One region of the Neorhizobium sp. T25_27 genome, then DNA from elsewhere that is predicted to be linked to it. Evidence: predicted binding sites of a transcription regulator. Region 1 holds the regulator's gene; each other region holds the start of a gene.

Region 1 (6,424 bases):
TTTTCCGCCTTGGTCGAGCCCGACCGCATGGTTCTCGCAAACCGTCGATGTCGATCCGGAATGTCGCGGCGCATCACAATCCCCGATGGTGGCCATGCATTTACGCACGGAGACGAAGGATACGGCAAGAGCGCGGCAGGTACCCTATCTCCCCCCTGGCGGGGGAGAATGGAATTTCAACATTTTAGCTTCAGCTAAGTGTTAGAAATTCCAAGAGAGGGGATCCAACGCCGACGCCCACAGCAAACCCGCCAGCTTCCATGGCTATGATCCGCCGGCGGCATGAGACGGTCAGGATAAAGGTGAGCCTCGAGGCCAATGGGGGCGTCAGAAATCGCCCAATGCGTATCCGGCGCCGCGCACGGTCCGGATCACGTTGTCGGACTTGCCGAGGCTGATGACTTTGCGGAGCCGGCCGATATGGACGTCGATGGCGCGTTCATCGACGGTCGTGTCGTCGCCCCACAGGGATGCCTTGAGCTCCGAGCGGGAATAAACCTTGCCCGGTGTCCGCATCAGGAATTCAAGAAGCTTGAACTCCTTAGGCCCGAGCTTGACCTCACGTTTCTGCCGGTGAACCCGGTGGGCCTCCCGGTCGAGCGTGAGATCGCCGACCTTGAGCATGTGGTCCAGGAGGGCGGGGTTGACGCGCCTCAGCAGGTTTTTCACACGGACAACGAGTTCGACCGGGGAAAATGGCTTCATGAGGCAATCGTCGGCGCCCGCCGCCAGCGCGATGAGGTGAAGGCCTTCGCCACCCGACGGCACAAGGAGGATGATCGGAAGGCGCGACAGGATAGGGTCGAGACGGACCTCCCGGCAGACCTCGAGACCTCGCACGCCCGGAAGATCCGAACTCATGACCAGGATATCCGGCGGAACGGCTTTCAGGCGATTTGAGATCTCGGCTCCACTTGCCAGCATCGATACGACGAAGCTGTCGGCCACGAGGGCTTTCTGCAATATCAGACGGAACGACTCGTCGTCGTCGACCAACAGGACCCGCGCGCTCATCTCGTGGCCACCAACTATGTTTCCATGGAGTATCCGGCACCGCGGACGGTGCGGATGACATCCTGCATGTTGGAGAAGTTGAGTGCCTTGCGAAGTCTTCCCACATGGACGTCGACGGTACGCTCGTCGACATAGATGTCGTGGCCCCAGACGCCGTCCAGAAGCTGCGAGCGGGAGAAGACCCGCCCTGGCGCTGCCATCAGGAATTCGAGCAGGCGGAATTCGGTCGGGCCCAGACGCACTTCGCGGCTCTTGCGGTGAACGCGATGGGTTTCCCGATCGAGTTCGATATCGCCGCAGCGGAGAACGCTGGAGAGCACCTCGGGACGGGCCCGGCGCAGCATGGCCTTGACGCGGGCCATCAGTTCCGGCGTCGAGAAGGGTTTTACCACATAGTCGTCGGCGCCGGTGGCGAGGCCGCGAACACGTTCGCTCTCCTCGCCGCGGGCCGTCAGCATGATGATCGGCAGGCGCTCCGTTTCCGGGCGCATGCGCAGCCGGCGGCAGAGTTCGATGCCGGAAACACCGGGCAGCATCCAGTCCAGGATCAGAAGGTCCGGTACCCGCTCCTGAAGCCGAATTTCGGCTTCGTCGCCCCGCAAAACGGTATCGACCTCATAACCCTCGGCTTCCAGATTGTAACGAAGAAGCACGCTCAGCGCTTCTTCGTCTTCTACGACAGCGATTTTCGGCAGCATTCTTGGCCTGCTCCGTCAGTTCTATTCAGTGATCGCGCCGAGCGTGTTCGACGAGTCGTCCTTCGGACGATCGCCTTCCGGCTGGGCGCCCGTCGTCATGTAGTAGATGGTTTCGGCGATGTTGGTGGCGTGGTCGCCGATACGCTCGATGTTCTTGGCGCAGAACAGGAGATGCGTGCAGGTGGTGATGTTGCGCGGATCCTCCATCATGTAGGTGAGGAGTTCGCGGAACAGCGAGGTGTACATCGCGTCGATTTCCTCGTCGCGGCTGCGGATCGCCTCGGCCTTTTCCGCCGAACGCGTCGCGTAGACGTCGAGGACGTCCTTGAGCTGCACGAGGGCGAGATCGGAGAGATGTTCGAGGCCGCGGGCGAGTTTGCGCGGAACGCCGGTGCCCTGAACCGCGATAACGCGCTTGGCGGTGTTCTTGCCAAGGTCGCCGACGCGCTCGAGATCGGAGGCGATGCGCAGCGAACCGACGATCTCGCGAAGGTCGGCCGCAACCGGCTGGCGGCGGGCGATCGTGATGATCGCCTTGTCGCCGATCTCGCGCTCGGCGTGATCGAGGATCACGTCGTCGGAGATGACCTTCTGCGCGAGTGCGGCGTCGGAATTGACCAGCGCGCGCACAGCGTCCGAGCACATCTGCTCGGCGAGGCCACCCATCTCGGAAATGCGGCGGCTCAGGTATTTCAGTTCGTCGTCGTAAGCCGACAGGATATGGGTCGATGCCATCTTCTAGTCCTCAAAATTGATTTTCAGGCGGCACAATCGGCTGGATCAGCCGAAGCGGCCCATGATGTAATCCTGGGTGCGCTGATCGTCGGGATTGGTGAACATCTTGTCGGTGTCGTTCTCCTCGACGAGCTGGCCGAGATGGAACATGGCGGTGCGCTGCGACACGCGGGCAGCCTGCTGCATCGAGTGCGTCACGATGACGATCGTGTAGTTGGCACGCAGCTCATGGATGAGTTCTTCAACCTTGGCGGTCGCGATCGGGTCGAGAGCCGAACAGGGTTCGTCCATGAGGATGACTTCCGGCGACACGGCGATCGCACGGGCGATGCACAGACGCTGCTGCTGGCCGCCGGAGAGGCCCGTGCCGGATTCGTGCAGGCGATCCTTGACTTCGCCCCAGAGGCCGGCGCGCTGCAGGCTCGCCTCGACGATCTGGTCCATGTCGGCCTTGTTCTTGGAAAGGCCGTGGATGCGCGGACCGTAGGAAATGTTCTCGTAGATGGTCTTCGGGAACGGGTTCGGCTTCTGGAACACCATGCCGACGCGGGCGCGAAGTTCCACGACGTCGATGTTATTGTCGTAGATATCGTCCGTGTCGAGGGTGATCTTGCCGGTGACGCGGCAATTCTCGATCGTGTCGTTCATGCGGTTGAGGCAGCGCAGGAAGGTGGACTTGCCGCAGCCGGAAGGACCGATGAGAGCCGTCACAGTGTTTTCGCGGACGTTGAGGTTCACGTCGAAAAGCGCACGCTTTTCGCCGTAGTAAACCGAAACGTCCTTGCCGATCATCTTGTGGGAAGCATCGCTCATCTTTTGGTCCAGCGCCTTTTCTACTGCCGATTCTGACATCATATTCATTGTCATACTCCTTCTACCAGCGCCGCTCGAAGCGACGCCGCAAGAGAATTGCGCCAACATTCATCAGGATGAGGAACAGGAGCAGGATGATGATTGCTCCCGAGGTACGCTCGACGAACGCGCGCTCCGCTTCGTTCGCCCACATGTAGATCTGGACCGGCAGCGCCGTCGACGGGTCGAGCGGCGTGGTCGGATAGTTGGCGACGAAGGCCACCATGCCGATCAGCAGCAGCGGCGCGGTTTCGCCGAGTGCGTGGGCCAGGCCGATGATGGTGCCCGTCAGGATGCCCGGCATGGCAAGCGGCAGGACATGGTGGAAGATCGTCTGCATCTTCGATGCGCCGAGCCCGAGGGCGGCCGCCCGGATCGATGGCGGCACGGCCTTCAGTGCCGCGCGGGTCGCGATGATGATCGTCGGCAGCGTCATGAGGGTGAGCACCAGACCGCCGACGAAGGAGGCGGAACGCGGCAGGCCCATGAAGTTGACGAAGACCGCCAGACCGAGAAGACCGTAGACGATCGAGGGAACGGCCGCGAGATTGTTGATATTCACCTCGATCAGGTCGGTGAACTTGTTCTTCGGGGCGAACTCCTCGAGATAGATCGAGGCGGCGACGCCGATCGGCAGCGCCAGGACAAGCACGATCAGCATCATGTAGAACGAGCCGATGAGCGCGACGCCGACGCCAGCCGCTTCCGGACGGCTCGATGCGCCGTTGACGAAAATGCCGCTGTTGAAATGCTTGGCAAGCGCTCCGCTGTCGGAGAGCTGGGTCATCCAGCCGAGCTGCTGGTCGTTGATCTTGCGGTTCTCCTGGCCGACGTTGAGGTCGATCTGGCCCTTGTAGGCCGAGTCGATATCGCCGGAAGCGAGCAGTCTTACCGTCTGCGTCGTGCCGATGATCGCCGGATTGGCGACCACCAGGTCACGCAGCTGAACGCGGACGCCATCCGACAGCATCTGGCTGACTGCGCGGGCTGCGACACGGTCGTCCACGCTGACATTGAGCAGCTTGGCGAGCGCATTGCGGGCGACGACCGGATAGTTCGCCGTCATCAGCTTCTGCGGGTTGGTGGCGCGTTCGTTCTGCGGGTCGATGATCTGCTGCGAAAACTCGACCGGCATGGTGATCATGGTCTGCTGGAAGGCGGTGTATCCCTTGGAGACCACCGACCACAGGAGAAGCATCAGGAAGATGATGCCGAAGGAAAGCGCGGCGATGCCATAGGCTCGGAAGCGACGCTCGGCGGCGTAACGGCGCTTGATGCCGATATCGCGACGGACGGACTTGGCCTTGGGGATGCCGGCGGCGGGAGAAACCACATCGGTCATTCGTACTGCTCCCGGTATTTGCGCACGATATAGAGCGCGTAGATGTTGAGGCAAAGCGTGATGGCGAACAGCGTGATGCCCAGCGCGAAGGCAACCAGGGTCTGCGGCGAGGTAAACTCAAGGTCACCCGTCAGCTGGTTGACGATCTTCACGGTCACGGTCGTCATCGGCTCGAACGGATTGATCTGCAGGCGGGCGGCGACACCGGCCGCAAGCACGACGATCATGGTTTCGCCGACGGCGCGCGAGGCGGTCATCAGGAGCGCGCCGACGATGCCCGGCAGAGCGGCGGGCAGGACGACCTTCTTGATGGTTTCCGAACGGGTGGCGCCGAGACCGAGCGAACCGTCACGCAGGGCCCGCGGCACTGCCGTGATGATATCGTCCGACAGCGAGGAGACGTAGGGGATCAGCATGATGCCCATGACGAAACCGGCCGTCAGAACGCTCTGTGCCTGGATGAAGTTGGCATAGTCGCCGGTGACAAGGCCGTTCAGCTGCGAGGAAATGTCGCGAAGGAACGGACCGACCGTCGTCAATGCGAAGAAGCCGTAGACAATGGTCGGAATGCCGGCGAGCACTTCGAGCAGCGGCTTGGCAACCGAGCGGACCTTCGGCGACGCGTATTCCGACATGTAGATTGCCGAAAAGAGGCCGATCGGAACCGCGAAGAGCATCGCGACGAAACCGATATAGAGCGTGCCGAGCAGCAGCGGAATGAGGCCGAACTGACCTTCGGAGCCACCCGAACCCGCAGCCGCAAAACGCGGATCCCATACCGTGCCAAAGAAGAATTCCCAGGCAGGAATGGCGGTGAAGAAGTGGGCCGCTTCCGTCAGCATCGATGCGACGATGCCGACCGTGGTCAGAATAGCGATCGAAGAAGCGACGACGAGGCTGCCGAGGATCACTTTTTCCACCCGATTGCGGGCACGGAAGCGCGGCGCGATCTGGCGGTAAGCAAAGAGAGCGCCGCCGATGGAAGCCCCCAGAACGAGGATCGTCATGAGGATACGGCTGACGAAGGTCATCCTGTTCAGTTCGGCAGCGGCCTTGACCATGAAGGGCTGCGGATCACCCGCAAGCGGAACGCCCTTGGCGCCAAGCGCAGCACGAAGCTCCACCGGATTATTCTCGATGCGGGCGATCTCGTCGCCGGTCAGTGCGTTCATGCCGCGGGCGATCGAGGTGATCATGCCGTAGCTCAGGCCTTGCTCGGCCTGCGATTGGGTTTTCACCTCCTCGGGAAACGCGCCGCGCACCGAGGAACTGATAAACATGGGGCTGGCGACCAGCCAGACAAAAAGAATGACGACGGCCGGCAGGATCGCCCAGACGGCGACAAAAGAACCGTAATATCCAGGCCGCGAATGAAGTTTGGAGGAAATTCCTCCGACCAGTGCCATTGCATACCGGGCACCGGCGACGTAACCGGCTATGCCGATTATCGCCAAAATCAACAATATTAGTGATGTGTTCATCATAATCCCCCGGCGTACCGCCTTCGGCGGCAACCCATCACCGCCCAGCTCCGTTCATCGGAACCGATCGCATCGCCGTCGCGCCTCGCGCAACACCATCGCCACAAAACCGACGATTCCCCACCAAGGCAAAAGCCCTCGGTCGGAGAGAAAACGGCGCCGCTTCAAAAGCGGCGCCGGTCTTTCAATTACATGGTCTTGCCAGCGGCAAAGTCCTTGCGGAGCTGCACGCGCTGCGCTTCCGGAGCGGCAACGAGGCCGTACTCGACGAGCGGCGAGTCAGGACCGATCATGTCATCAGA
Region 2 (6,424 bases), on a different contig from region 1:
GCTCGCGGCCCCGCTTCTGCTGGAACGCCTTGGCCTCAAGGACGGCGACCAGCTTCTGCTCGGCAATGCCCGGCTGACATTGCGCGGCACGATCACCGCCGAGCCCGACGCGCTTTCTGACGGTTTCGGCTTTGCGCCGCGCCTGATCGTCAGCCGTGAGGCACTCGCGGCCTCCGGCCTGATCACCACCGGCAGCCTCGTCGAACATGCCTACAAGGTGCGGCTCGACGACCCGGCGATCCGCTCGACGCTCGCCGCCCGCGCCAATCGCGAGTTCCCGAGCGCCGGCTGGTCGGTCCGCACCAGCGACCGTGCCGCCCCTTCGCTCACCGAAAACGTCGACCGCTTCTCGCAATTCCTGACGCTCGTTGGTCTGACGGCACTGATCGTCGGCGGCGTCGGCGTCGCCAATGCGGTGCGCGCCTTCCTCGATGCCAAGCGCACCACGATCGCCACCTTCAAATGCCTGGGCGCGCCGGCCTCGGTCGTGACGATGATCTATCTCATCCAGATCATGCTGCTTGCAGTCATTGGCATCCTGATCGGTCTCGTCATCGGCGCCGTCTCGCCCTTCGTGGCGCTGCAATTCCTCGAAGGCGTGCTACCGGTTCCGAAAGAAGTCACCTTCTACCCCTCGGCGTTGGCGCTTGCCGCGCTGTTCGGCATCCTGATCACCTTCGCCTTCGCGGTTCTGCCGCTCGGCCATGCCCGCGAAGTTCCGGCGACCGCGCTTTTCCGGGAACAAAGCTTCGACAATACCCGCCTTCCCTCCTGGCCCTATCTTCTTGCGGCCGGCCTGGCGCTTGCGGCCCTGGCGGCACTTGCGATCGTCTCTGCGGAAGAGCGCTTCATCGCCTCCGTTTTCCTCGCCGCCGTCGCCGGCGCGTTCGTGCTTTTGCGCCTCGTGGCAGCCCTGATCGCCGCACTTGCCAAACGAAGCCCGCGGGTCAATTCGCCGGCGCTGCGGCTGGCGATCGGCAATATCCACCGGCCGGGCGCGCTGACGCCGTCGGTCGTGCTGTCGCTCGGCCTCGGCCTTGCGCTCCTCGTGACGCTCGCCCTGATCGACGGCAACATGCGTCGCCAGCTCACCGGCAGCATCGCCCAGCAGGCGCCGAATTTCTTCTTCGTCGACATCCAGGGACCGGAGCGCGAGGGTTTCGTCAACATCCTGAAACAACAGGCGCCGGAGGGTGCGATCACCCAGGTGCCGATGCTGCGCGGAAGAATTCTCGCCTTCAACGGCCAGGACGTGACCCAGATGAACGTCCCGCCCGCCGGCCGCTGGGTGTTGCGCGGCGACCGCGGCATCACCTACGAGGAGAAGCTTCCTTCCAACTCCGCGCTGACGGCGGGACAATGGTGGGCCGCCGACTATACCGGCGAACCGCTGGTCTCCTTCTCGGCGGAAGAAGCCGGCGAACTCGGCCTGAAGATCGGCGACACCGTCACCGTCAACGTGCTCGGCCGCAATATCACCGCCCGCATCGCCAATTTCCGCAAGGTTCAGTGGGAATCTCTCTCGATCAACTTCGTGATGGTCTTTTCGCCCAACACCTTCCGCGGCGCGCCGCATGCCTGGCTCGCGACGCTCAGCGATCCCAAGGCCACCGCCCAGCAGGAGGCCTCGATCCTGCGTGCGGTCACCAACGCCTATCCGACCATCACCAGCGTCCGGGTCAAGGACGCGATCGATATCGTCGACCAGCTCGTCGGCCAGCTTGCGGCCGCGATCCGGGCCGCGGCCGCCGTTGCGCTGATCGCCTCCGTGCTGGTGCTTGCCGGTGCGCTGGCGGCCGGCAACCGGGCCCGTACCCATGACGCCGTCATCCTGAAAACGCTCGGCGGCACGCGCAGCATGCTGATGCGCGCCTTCAGCTACGAATACATGATCCTCGGAACGGCGACGGCGCTCTTCGCGCTTCTCGCCGGCGGCCTCTCCGCATGGTTCGTGGTCAGCCGGATCATGCGGCTTCAGTCGGTCTTCCTGCCCGACATTGCAGTGCTGACGCTCGCCGTTTCTCTGGTTTTGACCGTCGGAATTGGCCTCGCCGGCACATGGCGCATATTAGGGCAGAAGGCCGCGCCAGTGCTGCGCGAGCTCTAATTCGCCCACAGGTAGTATTTCCCGTTAACTCTCTGATCAAATTCCCGTCAGAGCGTCCCATAGGTTGCTAAAGAGCCCCGATAGCTTGCGTTTTTCGCTTGTCACACCTCTTGTATGTGAAACGATCTCGCATCATATTTATGCGCAGGCTTGCTGGAGCTCCGCAGCGGCGCCTGGGTCCGTAAAAAAGGGGGCCCGACACCGTGAATAATTCCGGAGCTTAAAGAGGAAACAATGGCTGACTTTAACAACTACCAGACCCGGGCGGCGCAGGGTCGCGCCCAGTCCGGCGCGATGATCGATGAAGGCCTGCGCGCCTACATGCTCAAGGTCTACAACCTGATGGCTGTCGGCTTGGCTATCACCGGTATCGCCGCCTATGGTATCTCGGCCCTCGCAACGACGACGGATGCGGCTGCAGCTGTCGCCCGGCTTCCGAACGGCATCCTGCTGACCAGCCTCGGCGCTGCGATCTACGGCTCGCCGCTTCGTTGGGTCGTCATGCTCGCGCCGCTCGCGGTGGTGTTCTTCCTGAGCTTCCGCGTTCATAAGATGAGCGTCGGCGCGGCACAGGCCACTTTCTGGGGCTACGCGGCCCTGATGGGCCTTTCGCTGTCGTCGATCTTCCTCATCTACACGTCGCAAAGCATCGTGCAGACGTTCTTCATCACGGCGGCCTCCTTCGGCGCCCTGTCGCTTTACGGCTACACGACGAAGAGAAGCCTGTCCGGCATGGGCTCGTTCCTGATCATGGGCCTGTTCGGCCTGATCATCGCCTCGATCGTCAACATCTTCCTGGCGTCTTCCGCACTCGGCTTCGCGATCTCCGCCATCGGCGTGCTGATCTTCGCAGGCCTTACCGCCTACGATACGCAGAAGATCAAGGAAATGTACTTTGACGGCGACGACGTCGCGGTTGCTGGCCGCAAGGCCATCATGGGCGCTCTGACCCTCTACCTCGACTTCATCAACCTCTTCACGTTCCTCCTCCAGTTCCTGGGCAACCGGAACAACTGATCTTGAGGAATTCGAATAGGAAAAGGCGGCCTCCGGGCCGCCTTTTTTATTGCCCGGCCTCGCGCCTCGGCATAGGCTTGGCGATCCCTTTCAACGGCCTGAAATCTCAATGACATTCCATCTCCGCGACGCCTCCCCCGCCGATCTTCCCGCCATCACCGAGATCTATCGCGACAGCGTGCTGAACGGCACCGCAAGCTATGAGATCTTGCCCCCCGACCAGGCGGAGATGACGGCCCGTTTCGAGGCGATCCGGACCAAGGGTTACCCCTATATCGCAGCGGAACAGGAAGATGGCACCCTGCTCGGTTATGCCTACGCCTCGGCCTTCCGGACCCGTCCCGCCTATCGCTGGCTGGTCGAGGACTCGATCTACCTGGCGCCGGAAGCGCGCGGCAAGGGCGTCGGAAAGGCGCTGCTCAAGGAACTGCTGGTGCGCTGCGAGGCGCTCGGTTTCCGCCAGATGGTCGCCGTGATCGGCGGTGCAAGCCCCGCCTCCGTGGCGCTCCATCGCGGCCTCGGCTTCGAACTGACGGGCACCCTGAAGGGCACCGGCTTCAAGCACGGAAAGTGGCAGGATACGGTGCTGATGCAGGTCTCGCTCGGCGAAGGCAATGAAACCGATCCGGATCCCGGCGTCTATCCCGGCTCGCTGTTTACCGAATAGGGCGCCGCCTCAGTCGATCAGCTTCAGCACCTTGTCGAACACCTTGAGCACCTGCGGCAGCTCATGACCGCGCTTCATGATCATGCCATGGGTGTTCATCACGGAGTAGGCGCCCTGCTTGCCGGCGAGCTTCGGGTTCTTCTCGATTCGGAAGAGCGGGCTTTCGCCAGAGCGTTTGAAGACGGAGAATACGGCCCGGTCCTTGAGGTGGTCGATCGCGTAGTCCTTCCACTCTCCCTCGCCGACCATTCGGCCGTAGATCCTCAAGATCGCATCGAGTTCACGCCGGTGGAAGGTGACCGGTGCGGGATCGCGGTTCTGCCGATATTCACTGAGATCGACGACAACGGCTGCGTCCCGGGGTCTCTGGCTCCCCGGCAAATCCGGCTGATCTGTCATCAAGACTCCCAAATCGTCATGTCAGAGTTGTGACAGTGTGCCCGAGAGGCCGTAAAAATCAACCCCGGCAATCCTGCGGGAAACGAACCGCACGATTTTATTCTTGCCCCATTTCGAACAAAAGAGTGCCCGATTTCGAAGCGAGATTGGCATCGTTGGTTGGCGCCGTTTTCAGCGCCATATGGCCCGGTCTGGTGCATTGACCCTTACCCCCAGCCCCCCAATGTTATTGGATCGGGCCGCCAACAACAGTTTCACGCACAATACGGCAGGCCAGAGACCGCACGCGCGGTCAGTATTTTTTACGGCCTGCCATCAGCACGGTGGCGCCAAGAATTGCCGCTGGCTCGCCGCCTTGGCCGGAAGTCTGCAGCAAGATCGCGCAACCATCCTTCTTCGACTTCCCCATCAGCTTGCCGGGCAGGGTCAGCTTCATGCTCTGGCCGTTCCAGGTGCCGACCGACTGCACGTCGTAGACGGCGTGCCAATATTCCATCGTCTTGCCGCTGTTTTCACCCTTGGTGACATCCACCAGCTGGCGTTTCGTGAAATAGGCGACGACGACGTCCGCCTGCCCCTTGCCATCGCCGATTTCGATCTCGATTTCGTCGCCACGCATCGCCGCGGTGACCGGGACGTCGAGCCCCTTGCCGGCCTGGCCGAGTGCCTTCACCTTGTCGTTGATGATCGTGAGGTCGGTGCCCTTGACGTGATCGCGGCCGTTGATGACGGCCTGCGGCGTGTAGACGCCGCTCCGCCCCAGCGTCTTGGCATAGCCGTATTGCCGCTCGGTATTTTCCCTGGAGCTCAGCGTATCGGTCCAGCCGAGATAGTTCCAGTAATCGACGTGGTAGGAAAGTACGACCATGTCTCCCTGCGCCACCAACTCACCCAAAGCGGCGTCGGCCGGCGGGCAGGAGGAGCAGCCTTGGGAGGTAAAAAGTTCGATCACGCCCTTCGGCGCCCTGACCTCTCCTGCAAATGCAGTGCCCGCATAAAACAGGCCCGCAACAAGGAGTACGGAGCGAAAACGAAAGGGCATGGGTGGCAGACCTTTTTATCAGGGTAACTGTTATCCACGATTGCTCGCGGCGATCAAGGGCCTAACGCACGGGATGGCGGAAAGTAACCACCGGGCGCCCTCAAGAGAAAGTCACGAAGGGGTGAAGACCGGATATTTGATCGGTTTCCGAATGCGTTTCGTCGGGTGCCAAACTTGGCGAAAAACGCGCCGAGGTCAAATCAGTTTGAGCAGGCCTTGAGTAAAATAAACGGCACCCACGCCGGTGACGATCCAGCGCGTCCAGGCGCGGAAATTCTGGTCGGTCATCTTCTGCAATATGTCGTTGCCGGCCCGCGCCCCGAGGATCGCGATCGGCGCCGCGACCAGCACCGCAATCCATTCGGTGGTCGGCAGTTCCGAGGCCGCATTCCAGTAGAACACCACCTTCGTGGCATGCGAGGCCACCTGTACGGCCGCCTTGGTGGCGATCACCTTGCGACGGTCCATCGTCGTGCGGATGAAGAAGATATCGATCGTCGGCCCCGATACGCCGACGCCGACCGTCAACGCGCCGGCGATCAGTCCGCAGGCCAGTGCATGCAGCGGCTTCGAGGCGTCGAGCCGCAGCTTCGATACCGGCATCCAGACCAGGATCGGCATCAGCCCGATAGCGATCGACACGACGATCAGGTCCGGCTGATAGTCGACGATCAGCAGGATGATGCTTGAGATGACCAGACCCAGGCCCAGGATGCCGAGAATGCGGTAGTCGATATAGGCGCGCGAGAACCAGGCACGCGACCCGTTCGAGACCATCTGGATGACGCCATGAATGGCGATCGCGGTACTGACGGGAAAGAGGAAAAGCAGCATCCAGAGCAGGATCAGCCCGCCCGCCATGCCGAAAATTCCCGAAAGCAGCGATGTCAGGAAAACGGTGACGGCCATTCCGATGAGGATGACGACGGTCAAGGGCGCGGGACCTTGGGGAGGACGATGTCACGCCGGCGACAGTTGTGCGGACATCGGCTATGGGCAAGGAAATCCGCCGGAGGTTTCGCTCCGGCGGATGATTGGCTGTTGTCGCTTAGGCGGCGAGGTCGCGCAGAACGGTCTGCAGAATGCCGCCATTGTTCATGTAGATGACCTCGTCGAGCGTATCGATGCGGCAGAGGATGTTGATTTCCTTCACCGTGCCGTCGCCGTAGGTGATCTTGGCGGTCTTCCATTC
Region 3 (6,424 bases), on a different contig from region 1:
AGGCGTTCCTCGCGGCTTGCCCGCCGGAAGATCGAGGTGAGCGCGTCATGCACGCTCTTGGACGTCAGCGGCACCAGCATCAGGCCGGCGTCGTAGGCGCGTTCGGCGATGAAGGGCGAATGCTCGAACACGCCGCCGAACATCTGGATGAAATCGCCGCGGGCGGTCATAGGGCGCCAGCCGGCTTGTGATGCTCATGCCAGTGCCTGGCGATCTCGATGCGCTGCGGGATCCAGACCTTGTCGTGGCTGAGCACATATTCGATGAAACGCTTCAACGCGGCGGCGCGGCCGGGCCGCCCGACGAGGCGGCAATGGAGGCCGACCGACATCATCTTCGGCACGCCTTCCCTGCCCTCCTGATAAAGCACGTCGAAGGCGTCCTTCAGGTAGGTGAAGAACTGGTCGCCGGTGTTGAACCCCTGCGGCGTCGCAAACCGCATGTCGTTGGTCTCCAGCGTATAGGGGATGATTAGGAACGGTTGCCGGTCAAGACCGGGTACCCAATAGGGCAGATCGTCCGCATAACTGTCGGAGGAATAGAGAAAACCGCCCTCTTCCATGACCAGTTTCAGCGTGTTGTCGGAGGGCTTGCCCTGGTACATGCCGTAGGGCCGCTCGCCGACGAGTTCGGTATGCAGGCGCACGGCTTCGAGGATGTGTTCGCGCTCCTTTGCCTCCGGGAAATCCTTGTATTCCAGCCAGCGGTAGCCGTGGCTGGCGACTTCCCAGCCGGCTTCCTTCATGGCGGCGACCGCTTCCGGGTTGCGGGCCATGGCGAGCGTCACGCCGTAGACGGTGGTCTGCACCTTGAGTTCGGTAAACATCCGAAACAGCCGCCAGAAGCCTGCACGCGAGCCGTATTCGTAGATCGATTCCATGTTGAGGTTGCGCTGGCCTGGCCAGGGGGCAGCGCCGACGATTTCCGACAGCAGGTTTTCCGAGGCCGGATCGCCGTCCATGATCGAGCTCTCGCCACCCTCCTCATAATTGATCACGAACTGGACCGCGACATGGGCGCCGCCCGGCCATTTCGGATCAGGGGTGGAACGGCCGTAGCCGACGAGTTCGCGCGGATAGTCTTTTGCCTGCATGGGTCACCTTCGACGAATGAGGCCGGACGGTAGCGCACCCTTTCCGGCCATGTCGAGATGGAAACGACGCTTAGAGGCCGAGCGCCCGAAGGATCGCGACCGAGGCGACCCCGAGTGCCACGGAAACGAGCATCGGCAGCCGAAGTGCCGCAAAAGCAGTCACCGCGCAGGCCAAGGTTTCAGCGATCCCGGTAGCAAACGCAGTCGGCGCGACGACGGCCATCAGCACGGCGGGCGGAATCGATTCGATCGCCTTGCGGCGGCTGCCTTCAAGGGAAACGTGGCGGATGAGCACGAGGCCGCTCAACCGGGTGAGCGCGGTCGCGGCCGCCATGGTGAGGATGGCAATGAGCGTGGCGAGATCGACAGTCATGGCGTCACCTCGATATCCCGGGATTTGCCGGTCACCAAGGCGGCGGCAAGGCCGGCGATGGCACCTGCGGCGATATACCAGACGCCCGGCACGAAATGTTGGGTGGCGACGGCGGCGGCACCGCTCGCCAGCAGCACGGCGCCGGTTTCCGGTCCCTTCCAGAAGCCCATGACCAGCACGATGAAGACGGCCGGGAAGGCGAAGTCGAGCCCGAGCACCACCGGGTCGCCGAGAAAGGCACCGAGCGCGGCACCAGCCAACCCCGAGAGCACCCAGGCGAGATAGAAGGGCATGGCGAGGCCGGCGAACCAGGCGGGCGTCAGCCGCGCCACCTTGGCCCGGAACTCCGCCATCGCCCAGATTTCGTCGGCGAGGAACAGCATCGAGAGATAGCGCGCCGGCTGGCTGAAAGCCTCCATCCTTGTGCCGAGCGAGGCGCTCATCAGCACGTGGCGAATGTTGACCAGAAGGGCTGCAAAACCGATACCCGTCCAGGAGGCCGGATGGGTCCAGATATCCATCGCCACGAATTGCGAACCGCCTGCAAAGACGAGCGCGCTCATCAGGCCGGCTTCCGCCGGCGACAGGCCTTTAGTCGCCGCCACCGCCCCGAAGACGAGGCCGATCGGGATGACCGCGGCGATCAGCGGCGAGATTGCCCGCATGCCGCTGAGGAAGTCTTGCAGTTTCGTATCGTCGTTCATCCAACAACCTTGATCTAACGTCAGAGCACGTCGCTCCCTCACCCGGCCTCCGCTTCGCTCGGCCACCCTCTCCCCGAGGGAGGAGAGGAGGATTCGAGACGCTGCGGCATATACCTTCTCCCCTCGGGGAGAAGGTGCCGGCAGGCGGATGAGGGGAGGATTAAGGCGACCGACATCTACCGTCTTGAACGAAAGTGATCAGCGAGCCCGGTATTGCCCCGGCGTCAGCCCGGTGCGGGCCTTGAAGTGGCGGGTGAAATGGGCCTGGTCGGCAAAACCGCATTCGAGCGCGATCTCGGCCGGCTGGCCGCCTTCCCTCAACCGCTTGCGGGCCGCACGGATGCGGATATCGGTCAGGAAGGAATGCGGGGTGATGTGGAATTCCTTGCGGAACGCGCGGATGAGGTGGGCGCGGCTGAGACCCGCGACGGTCGCGAGTTCCTCCAGCCCGACATCGGACGCAAAATGCTCGGTGAGGTAGTCGCGGGCCTGGCGCACGGCGGTGCGCTCGGTCGAATCGGCCGGCACGATGATCGAACTGCCGTGGCGACGGAACATTGCGTCGAGCACCAGGAACATCGCTTGGCTGGCTTCGAGCGCGCCTGAACCCTCCTCCAGCGTCCGGTGCGCCTCGTGGAAAGCGTCGGCGAGCGCCTGGTCGTGGAGGAGCTGGATGCCGAAGGCGGGCGTGCCCCGGAAGGGTTTGCCGGTGACGTCTTCGAGTATCTCGCGCAGCAGTGCGACATCCGGATAGATCATCCGGTAGCGATAACCGCCACCCCGCGGCGCCCCGTCATGTGTCTCGCCCGGATTGATCAGGTAGAGCCCGCCCGGCCCGGCGCTTTCGCGACTGCCCTTGATGGTGCAGACCTGCATGCCCTGCTCGATCGCACCGATGCTGAACGTATCATGCGCATGCGGCGCAAATTCGTGGGTGAGAAACGTCGCGCGCAGGCATTCCATGCCGCCGAAGCGATCGTCGCGCCAGAAACGGGTCACCTCTGCCGGCATCAGCGGCATGTGGTCGGTGGCCTGTTCCTGCGAGATATTCTCCATGGGGAGAATATAGCAGATGAGAGCGCGGTCGCTCTTGAACAAAAGTGCGCCGCCGGCACCCAAAATCTCAGGCGATCTTGCGCGCCGCCACTCGTCCCATCGGGTGCAGCGAATGCACCTGGAAGGGCGCGCCGGGCTCCTCCTCGATGAACAGCGCCAGGTTGGCGATCTCGACCGGCTTTTTCAGATAGGGCTCGAAATAATCGCGCAGCGCAATTTCGAAACGCGGCATCTCGACCGGCGACAGCGGGCCGGTCAGGGTCATGTGGAAACGAAATTCGTCCATCACGTAAGGGTGGCCCCAGCGATACAGGTTGGCGAATTGCGGCGCCGAGAGATCGCCTGAATCGCTGCGCTCCAGCTCGGCTTCCGACAGCGGCGTGCGGAAATTGTCAAACTCCTGGACGACGGAAGCGGCGAGGAACCGGGCGGTATCGCACGGGACGACCGGCGCGAGGCCGAAGAAATTGCCGAGCCGGACGACTTCGAGCTTCGGCAGTTCGAACGGGCTGTGGGTGCCGGCAAAGCGCATCAGATGGCGCAGCAGCATCGGCTCGGTGCAGTCGGGTGCCAGCCGGAACGGCGCCTTCAGCGTCGCATGGAAACCGTAGCGACGCGGCAGCGCGGTATTGAAGGCGATGTCGTGGATGCCGATGCCGCGGATCGCCGGCGGCTCCATCGCCTCGCCCGAAAAGGCATTGCGACCGAGCCACTGGGCCGCGGCAAGCGTCAGCGGATCATGCGCCGGAGGCGTGAAATGAATGGCATAGCGCATGCGTCACCTTCTGAACGTCCTTTTCAGCAACCCCGTGTTTTACGCATTGCTCAACAATCCCTGCGTGGGGGTTAAGTGATTTGCGTGACAGAATAACGACGCGAAGGAGCGAAAGTTCGCGTTTAACGCGAGGCGACGGCAAGGTGATTGGCGAGCGTGAACGACGCCGGAAGCCGCATTTCCCGGCCGTTCAGGGCGTTGAGGGCAGCATCGGCCAACCTGTGCGCGATACCGAAGCTCACCTTGAAACCACCCGTGAGCGCGATCACTCGGGCGTGATCGGGGTGTGCGCCGACCATTGGATCGCGGTCGATCGCCTTCGGCCGCAATCCCGCCCAGCGTTCAACGACCGGGGCCTGGGCCAAGGCCGGCACCAGCGCCCGGGCGCGCGCGATCAGCTCGTCCAGCTGGGAATCGGTCGAGGACGGGTCGCCGAATACATCCTCGCTGGTGCTGCCGACCGCGACGTGACCGCCCTCATGGGCGACCACATAAAGGCCGTTCAGGAAGATCACCGGCAAGGCGGGGTCGATATCGGCCTTGAGGAGCGCTGCCTGCCCTTTGACCGCTTGGCCGATCGCATGGTTCAGCGGCGGCGAGATGCCCTGAAGCAGGGGGAAGGACCGGTAGCCGGCCGAGACGATGCAGTGACCGAAGGCGACGCTTTCGCCGCCACGGAATATAATCCTATTCGCGACTGGATCGATCGCCTCCGCTTCGATGCCTTCCACGATCTGCACATTGCTGGCCGTCCGCAGATAAGCGACGAGCGCCGAGACGAGGCCGCGCGGCGAAACCCGGGCGGCAAACGTGTCATGCACCAGTCCGGCACCCGCGAAGGAGGCATCCGGCCATCCTTTTTGCGGCGGGCGGTCGAGCACATGCCAATGGAAACGGCGGTCGCCGCGCCGCCAGCAGGCTTCCGCATCGGCCGAGTGCCCGAGCGCGATCTTCCGTAAGTGCGGCTTCGGCAGCGGGATCAGCCGGCCGGAGCGGCGGTAGCCGCAGACGACGCCGGTCTCGGCTTCGAGCTCGCTGATCTCGTCTTCCAGCGATAGAAGTGCATCGAACTGGAACTGTTTCTTGTCGTTCCACTTGTCCGGCATGTGCGGCATCAGGGCGCCGAGCAGCCCGCCGCTCGCCGCCTGCCCCAGCGGGCCAGCATCGACAAGCAGGGTATTGATACCGAGCCGCTCGGCCTTGACCGCCGCCCAGAGGCCCATGATGCCGCCGCCGAGGATGACGAGATCGGCGGAGGGTGGGAGAGCATGAGATTGACCGCCGAAGCCGGCAGGATTATCCGCATGTCCCATGAGCGACCGTGATCCTGAAATTCGTGTGACCGAAAGCCAGACCTTGGACTGGCATGACGGCGATATGCCCTATTCGCAAAAGTTTGGCGATCACTTTTATTGCCGCACCGACGGTCGGCTGGAATGTGGCCACACGTTTCTGGCCGGCAATGGCCTGCCGGAGCGCTGGGGCCTGCCTGAGCGCTGGGAAAGGCACCGGCCTTTTCGGATCGGCGAACTCGGCTTCGGCACCGGGTTGAACTTCTGCGAGACCTGGCGGCAGTGGAAGCTTGTCCGCCGCACAGGCGCGAAGCTTCATTTCACCTCGTTCGAGCTTTACCCGATGCAGCGTGACGAGATCGACCGGGCGCTCGCCCGCTGGCCGGAGATCGATGCGGAACGGCAGGCGCTGATCGAGGCCTGGCCGGACAAACCCGCTGGCCACGTCGTGATCGACGCTGACGCCGAGACCCGGTTGACGGTCGTCTGCGGCCCTGCGTTCGAAGGCGTCTCGGTGGCGGAGGCCGATTTCGACGCCTGGTTCCTCGACGGTTTCGCGCCGTCGCGCAATCCGGAGATGTGGTCGCCGGAAATCATGCAGGCGATCTACAACAAGACCTTATCAGGCGGCACGTTCGGCACCTATGCGGCCGCCGGCTTCGTGCGGCGGAACCTGCAGGCCGCCGGTTTCACGGTCGAACGGCGGGCCGGCTTTGCTGGCAAGCGCGAGATGTTGTGCGGCATAAAACCGGCGCCCTGATCGGCTCCGCCCAACGCAAAACAGCCGGCCCTGAGACCGGCTGCCATCCATCATGTCGCGCGCCACCTATTGGCAGACGCGCAGGCTTTCCATGTGCCAGCCGCCGTCATAGGCGTTGCGGACGCGGCGGTCCTCGAACCAGCAGCGCGGCCGAGGCGGCGGTGGCGGATCGATGTAGCGCGGCCCGCCGTCATTGGCGAGAGCGCCGCCGATCAGGCCGCCTATGACGCCGGCCGCCAGGCCCCCGGCGATTATGGCGCCGTCGTTGTTACGATGTCTGCGGCGGAGGCGGAGGACCACGGCGATCGTATCGGTCGTATCGATCGTATCGGTCGTAGTGTCTGTCCCATTGCTGGGCCGCTGCTTCACCG

Evidence for each region. Region 1 encodes PhoB, which activates phosphate uptake and scavenging genes when phosphate is short. Its sites were predicted from a motif close to TGTCATNNANCTGTCAT; they were not measured.
Region 2: the regulator PhoB is predicted to act here: its motif matches at 4,209-4,225, upstream of C5J24_RS30340 (DUF2794 domain-containing protein).
Region 3: the regulator PhoB is predicted to act here: its motif matches at 4,086-4,102, upstream of C5J24_RS00925 (DUF1045 domain-containing protein).

What each region holds. Positions count from the first base shown of each region.
Region 1 is NZ_PVBJ01000005.1:207,896-214,319, forward strand. It holds gene C5J24_RS16655 (endonuclease domain-containing protein) at 1-74, opposite strand, end outside; gene C5J24_RS16660 (winged helix-turn-helix domain-containing protein) at 328-1,014, opposite strand; gene phoB (phosphate regulon transcriptional regulator PhoB) at 1,029-1,712, opposite strand; gene phoU (phosphate signaling complex protein PhoU) at 1,734-2,447, opposite strand; gene pstB (phosphate ABC transporter ATP-binding protein PstB) at 2,493-3,308, opposite strand; gene pstA (phosphate ABC transporter permease PstA) at 3,322-4,641, opposite strand; gene pstC (phosphate ABC transporter permease subunit PstC) at 4,638-6,122, opposite strand; gene C5J24_RS16690 (substrate-binding domain-containing protein) at 6,311-6,424, opposite strand, start outside.
Region 2 is NZ_PVBJ01000019.1:3,504-9,927, reverse strand. It holds gene C5J24_RS30355 (ABC transporter permease) at 1-2,107, shown strand, start outside; gene C5J24_RS30350 (Bax inhibitor-1/YccA family protein) at 2,342-3,124, shown strand; gene C5J24_RS30345 (GNAT family N-acetyltransferase) at 3,234-3,791, shown strand; gene C5J24_RS30340 (DUF2794 domain-containing protein) at 3,801-4,190, opposite strand; gene C5J24_RS30335 (thioredoxin family protein) at 4,483-5,232, opposite strand; gene C5J24_RS30330 (sulfite exporter TauE/SafE family protein) at 5,428-6,165, opposite strand; gene acnA (aconitate hydratase AcnA) at 6,281-6,424, opposite strand, start outside.
Region 3 is NZ_PVBJ01000001.1:174,400-180,823, reverse strand. It holds gene uraD (2-oxo-4-hydroxy-4-carboxy-5-ureidoimidazoline decarboxylase) at 1-170, opposite strand, end outside; gene puuE (allantoinase PuuE) at 167-1,093, opposite strand; gene C5J24_RS00940 (AzlD family protein) at 1,164-1,466, opposite strand; gene C5J24_RS00935 (AzlC family ABC transporter permease) at 1,463-2,170, opposite strand; gene C5J24_RS00930 (AraC family transcriptional regulator) at 2,369-3,226, opposite strand; gene C5J24_RS00925 (DUF1045 domain-containing protein) at 3,294-4,001, opposite strand; gene C5J24_RS00920 (FAD-binding oxidoreductase) at 4,124-5,314, opposite strand; gene mnmD (tRNA (5-methylaminomethyl-2-thiouridine)(34)-methyltransferase MnmD) at 5,313-6,053, shown strand; partial or broken gene C5J24_RS00910 (hypothetical protein) at 6,120-6,424, opposite strand, start outside.